Linked DNA regions of Undibacterium sp. KW1. The protein of the gene in region 1 binds, or shares a complex with, the protein of each later gene. Links are inferred from orthologs where the notes say so. Each region holds a gene or a part of one and is shown in the gene's direction. Other genes may lie near its edges.

The links.
Region 2: the proteins of cheA (region 1) and UNDKW_RS05035 are in contact, whole or in part, in a crystal structure (PDB 1U0S), measured with the Thermotoga maritima proteins. The link is inferred for Undibacterium sp. KW1 from one-to-one orthologs. Residues at the interface, in WP_004081040.1 of Thermotoga maritima: Lys186, Gly188, Thr189, Gln190, Leu191, Ser193, Ala194, Arg195, Tyr197, Leu198, His201, Glu223, Ser247, Ser248, Ile249, Ala250, Asp251; in WP_004081049.1 of Thermotoga maritima: Ser82, Ala83, Met84, Gly85, Gln86, Gln87, Val90, Ile91, Ile94, Lys95, Lys99, Asp100, Phe101, Val103, Lys104, Gln107, Arg110, Glu113, Ala114, Lys117.

What each region holds. Positions count from the first base shown.
Region 1 is NZ_AP018439.1:3,070,534-3,073,517, reverse strand. It holds cheA (chemotaxis protein CheA), read left to right. Parts: upstream 1-467; coding sequence 468-2,501; downstream 2,502-2,984. Other genes in the region: UNDKW_RS13795 (chemotaxis protein CheW), read left to right, coding at 2,537-2,984; UNDKW_RS13805 (response regulator), read left to right, coding at 52-417. UniProt on the Bacillus subtilis protein: Involved in the transmission of sensory signals from the chemoreceptors to the flagellar motors. CheA is autophosphorylated; it can transfer its phosphate group to CheB, CheY or CheV.
Region 2 is NZ_AP018439.1:1,111,749-1,114,639, reverse strand. The notes cover bases 1-2,743. They hold UNDKW_RS05035 (response regulator), read left to right. Parts: upstream 1-1,020; coding sequence 1,021-1,467; downstream 1,468-2,743. Other genes in these bases: pdxA (4-hydroxythreonine-4-phosphate dehydrogenase PdxA), read right to left, coding at 2,313-2,743; rsmA (16S rRNA (adenine(1518)-N(6)/adenine(1519)-N(6))-dimethyltransferase RsmA), read right to left, coding at 1,499-2,281; pgi (glucose-6-phosphate isomerase), read right to left, coding at 1-824. Also shown: more of pdxA, read right to left, coding at 2,744-2,891. UniProt on the Bacillus subtilis protein: Involved in the transmission of sensory signals from the chemoreceptors to the flagellar motors.

The sequences.
Region 1 (2,984 bases):
ATCAAGTGGCAGCAAGCTTAAGCTGCCTACAATTCGTATAACGGAGTAAATATGGCCAAGACAATTTTAGCTGTGGATGATTCTGGCTCTCTGAGGCAGATGGTCGCTTTCAGTTTAAAAGCAGCCGGATATCAGGTAATCGAGGCGGTAGATGGCCAGGATGGTCTGGAAAAAGCGCGTAACCAGGTGGTGGATCTGGTGCTGACTGATCAGAATATGCCACGCATGGATGGGTTGACCCTGATCAAGTCCTTGCGTGGCCTGCCGTCTTATGCACGTGTACCTATCCTGATGCTGACAACAGAATCAAGTGATGACATGAAGGCGAAGGGACGTGCGGCCGGTGCGAATGGCTGGCTGGTGAAGCCCTTTGATCCACAAAAGCTGACTGAAGTAGTTAAAAAAGTGATTGGCTGAATTATTGGTCCGGTGTCTGGGCAAACAAATGTAAATCACGGAGTTTAATAATGACGATTGACATGAGTCAGTTTTTCCAAGTGTTTTTCGACGAGGCGGAAGAGCTTCTTGCCGAGAAGGAAAAATTGTTACTTGGCGTCGATATCTCTTCGCCTGATCCTGAGGATTTGAATGCCATATTCAGGGCAGCTCATTCCATCAAGGGTGGTGCTTCGACCTTTGGCCTGACAGATATGACGGAGGTGACGCATATACTGGAGTCACTGCTCGATAAAATACGCAAGGGAGAAATGGCGTTGACAGGGGAGCATGTAGATGCTTTTCTGATCGCCAAAGATATTTTAAAGATGCAGCTTGATGGGCACAGGCTGGGTACACCTGTCGATCAGGATGCGGTAGCAGATGTCAGGATGTTGTTGCAATCTCTGTCGCAGGACGCGGTTCCTGTGGCTGCGCCAACGGCCAGTTTTATTAGTCATCATTCAGAAATGGATCATGCAGATGTCGTATTCAAGACGGCATACAAAATCGAAATGCCTGAGGTGTCAGAGGCAGATGCTGCAGCGATCATGTCCGAGCTTGGACTTTTGGGGGCGATTTCACGGCTGGATAATAATGGCAAGAATGTGGTTCTTGCATTGCGCACCAATGAGAGCAAGGATGACATCATATCTATCTGCTCTTTTATTCTTAATCCTGATACGCTGAAAATTACTGAAGAACAGATAGCTAATCTGCCTGTCAATAAGGCCGCACCTACGGAAGACGAGCTTGGCTATGGTTTTTTTGAGCCGCTGGAATCGATGTTCCCGCCAGAAGAGGGTAAGGCTGATGCCATTGTCGAGAAAACGCCAGAGATAGTGCTGCCTGAGAAGCAAGCGCCGCATGCCGAGAAAAAAGTGGAAAAACCCGCTGCTTCTCAAGAGTCTTCCACCATCAGGGTAGGTATAGAAAAAGTTGATCAGTTGATCAACCTCATTGGCGAACTGGTCATTACTCAAGCGATGTTGGAACAACGTACCCAGGACCTTGACCCGATTGCCAATGAACGTCTGCTCAGTAGTGTCGCCCATTTGACGAGAAATACCCGCGATTTGCAAGAGGCAGTGATGTCCATACGCATGATGCCTATGGATTATGTTTTTTCGCGTTTCCCGCGCATGGTCAGGGACCTGGCCAGCAAACTGGGCAAGAAAGTCGAATTTGTGACTTATGGTGCTTCCACCGAGCTTGATAAGGGTTTGATAGAACGTATTGTCGATCCCTTAACGCACCTGGTCAGAAATAGTATTGATCATGGTATAGAGATGCCAGCCGCTAGGCTGCAGGCCGGTAAAGGAGAGGCTGGTAAATTGTCCTTGTCAGCCGTGCATCAGGGCGGCAATATCGTCATCGAAGTCAGTGATGACGGTGGTGGCCTGCACAGAGAGAAAATTCTTGCCAAGGCCAGGCAAAATGGTCTGGCGGTTTCGGATTCCATGAGTGACAGTGAAGTCTGGTTGCTGATTTTTGCCCCTGGGTTCTCTACTGCGGAGACGGTAACTGACGTTTCTGGCCGTGGTGTGGGCATGGATGTGGTCAAGCGTAATATTACCGCCATGGGCGGTGTTGTTGATATACGCTCAGCCATGGGTTATGGCACGACAATCACGATTTCCTTGCCATTGACACTGGCGATACTTGACGGCATGTCGATTAAATTCGGCAATGAAATTTATATTTTGCCCCTGGGCTTTGTCATGGAGTCGCTGCAGCCCGCCAAGGCAGATATCAAAGAAATCAGTGGCAAGGGCAGGGTGGTGAAAGTGCGTGACGAATATCTGCCGCTCGTACCTTTATACGAGTACTTTGATATTGAACCAAAGTATACCGATCCATCTGATGGCATAGTCGTTATCGTTGAAGTCGATGGTAAAAAAGCGGCCTTGTTTGTTGATGACCTGGTCGGGCAGCAGCAGGTAGTAGTGAAAAACATAGAGTCGAATTACAAGAAAGTCCCAGGGATCTCCGGCGCAACTATCCTGGGTGATGGCGGCGTTGCACTTATTTTGGATGTCGCTGCCGTTTTGCGTACTGCGCGATGAAGATTGAATCAGAAATTTAAGACGAGGAAAAAGAAATGACGCAAATTTCACAGGGTAGTGATCAAGGCTCGAACGATGGAGCTAAATCTGATATTGCCGGGCATGAATTCCTTGCTTTTACTTTGGGTAATGAAGAATATGGTATCGACATTCTCAAAGTTCAAGAAATACGTGGTTATGAGGCCGTGACGAGAATTGCTAATGCCCCTGATTTTTTGAAGGGTGTTATCAACTTGCGCGGCATTATTGTGCCTGTGGTCGATATGCGTATCAAATTCAATCTGGGGACGCCTACTTATGACCAGTTCACGGTGGTCATCATTCTCAATATAGAAGGGCGCATAGTTGGCATGGTGGTCGATAGCGTTTCCGATGTAACGACTTTGCTGCCCGAACAAGTCAGGCCGGCTCCTGAAATGGGAACGACTTTCAGTACGGATTTCCTGATTGGTCTGGGTACGCTGGATGACCGTATGTTGATAC
Region 2 (2,891 bases), 2.0 Mb from region 1 along the record:
CCGACCGCCGACCACAGCGAATAACGCCCGCCTACCCAATCCCAGATTTCCAGGATATTTGCATCTGGTATGCCAAACTCATGTGCCTTGCCGGGGCTGGAAGTGACGGCAATGAAGTGCTTGCTGACAGCCCATTCTTCCATCGCAGCTGCCATCAACCAGGTGCGTGCGGTCTGGGCATTGATGCTGGTTTCTTGCGTAGTGAAGGTTTTGGAAGCGACGATGAACAAAGTCGTGCGTGGGTCCAGCTTTTCCAGCAAGGGTGCCAGGTGGGCGCTGTCGAGGTTAGAAACATAATAGAAGTCCAGGCCGGGATGCTGGTAGGCCGACAAGGCACGCGTCGCCAGCTTGGGGCCAAGGTCAGAACCGCCTATGCCTATATTGACGATAGTCTGTATCGCATCGCCCTTGAACCCGCGCCACAAACCGCTGCGCACCCGCTCGACGATATCGCGCATCTGCTTGCGCACTGCCCTGACCTTGGGCATGACATCTTCTGCCTCGTTCGGGAAGGGCGTGAAATCCGTATGCCGCAAGGCAGTGTGCAAGACCGCGCGGTCTTCACTGATATTGATTTTTTCGCCGGCAAACATGCGGTCGCGCCAGCCTTCCACTTTGGACAGGCGTGCCAGGGCAATCAGGCTATCCAGGGCGGGCTGGTCTATGCGCTGCTTGGAATAATCCACCAGCAAGCCATCCAGTTCTACCGAAAAATGCCTGAACCTGTCACTGTCGGCGGCAAACAACTCGCGCAAATGCTGTTGCTCCAGCCTTTGTTGATGTGCCAGCAGGGCCTGCCATTCGGGAGTGTGGGTAATGTTCATGTTATTCCTGGTTTGTCTGTCTCTTGCCTCAGATTATAGGCTACACAATTATGCATGTTGCCAGCTTGTTTATTGCTAAAATAAACATTAATTAACTTATTTAGATTTTTGCAGACAAAAACCTGATCTGCAATTATCGTAAACGAATTAAGCCAAATTCAGGGACTGGTATTTATCTGACTATCAGGGGAAACAGATGAACATGTTGGACAGGCGAGACATAGGCATCTTTATCGTGGATGATAATGATATCAGCCGCTCGATGCTGAAGCATATCCTGCATAGCGAAGCGTTTAATGTCATAGGCGAAGCTTCCAGCGGCGTGGCGGCGCTGGACTGGCTGGAAAAAACCATACCTGAAGTAGTGTGTCTGGACGTGATGATGCCGGACATCAGCGGGCTGGAGATACTCGAGCATATCAAGAAAGTTTCGCCTGATACCGTGGTGCTGATGGTCACAGGCAGCAATAATAAAGAGACTGTGGTCAAGGCCATCAAGGCAGGGGCAAATGGCTTTATCGTCAAGCCCTTCAATCCCGCTACCCTGCTGCAATCCATCAATTATTCCGTGACAAAATCCCACAAGCAATTGAAGACCCTGATAGACCGCAGGAAAGCCTGGCGTAACACAGGCCTTTTGTAATTGTACAAAATGGTGGAACAGTAAAACGGTATCAGGCCTGACGAGAGCTCAACAGATTAGCCATGGCGACATAGGCTTCCAGCGAAATGGTTTCCGGGCGCAGTTGCGGATCAACACCACAAGCAATCAAATCTGCTTCTGACAATAAACCGGCAACGCAATTGCGCACTACCTTGCGTCTTTGCGAAAATGCCTTGGTGACGACTTCTTCCAGTTTTTTGATATTGCAAGGCAAAGCGCCCGGCTTGGGTATCATGCGCACGATGGCAGACTCTACCCGTGGCGGTGGATCAAATGCCTCTGGCGGCACGATGAACATCAACTCCATGTGATAGCGCACCTGCAGCATGACCGACAGGCGGCCATAAGTCTTGCTGCCTGGCTCCGCAACCATGCGCTCGACGACTTCTTTTTGCAGCATGAAATGCTGGTCTTCGACCAGCGGTGCAATCTCGGCCAGGTGAAACAGCAAGGGGCTGGAGATGTTGTAAGGCAGGTTACCCACCACGCGCAGCTTCTGACCTTCAGGCACAGGGATGGAGGCAAAATCAAATTGCAGGGCATCACCTTCGTGGATGATGAGTTTTTCTGGCGAAAAATTTTTCTTCAGGCGGGCGACCAGATCGCGGTCCAGCTCCACCACGTGCAATTGCGTAAGTCCATCGAGCAATTGGCGCGTCATGGCAGCCAGGCCCGGGCCTATCTCGACCATGGTTTGACCAGGGCGCGGGTTGATGACGCGCGTGATATTGCTCAAGACCAGTTCATCGGTCAGGAAATTCTGGCCAAAACGTTTACGAGGGATATGTTTCATATTTTTCTTACTTATTTTCTGCTTACTTATTTTACTTTTCTTGCTTGTTGACCATGCTGGCTGCAACTCGTATCGCCACCAGCATGCTGCTGACATCAGCATGACCCGTGCCCTTGGCCGCCAGATCAAGGGCGGTGCCATGATCAACCGAAGTACGTATCAGCGGCAGACCGAGGGTGATATTCACACCCAGTCCAAAACTCGCATGCTTGAGTACTGGCAAACCCTGGTCATGATACATCGCCAGTATGCAGTCAGCCTGCTCCAGGTATTTTTGCTGGAACAGGGTATCCGCTGGATAAGGGCCACTGACCTGCATGCCAGCTTCTTGCGCTTTTTTGATGACGGGCGTGATGACTTCAATTTCTTCCATGCCCAGGTAACCATTTTCACCCGCATGCGGGTTCAGGCCAGCCACCAGGATGCGTGGATTTTCTATGCCAAATTTGCTGCGCAAGTCAGCATGGATGATTTCCAGGGTCTTCCACAGATCATCAAACTGTATGGCATCAGCAACTTTACGAAGTGGTAAATGTGTGGTTGCCAGCGCCACACGCAGGGCTTGCGGCAGATGCTCATTGGCTTCACTGGCCAGCATCATGACAACGCG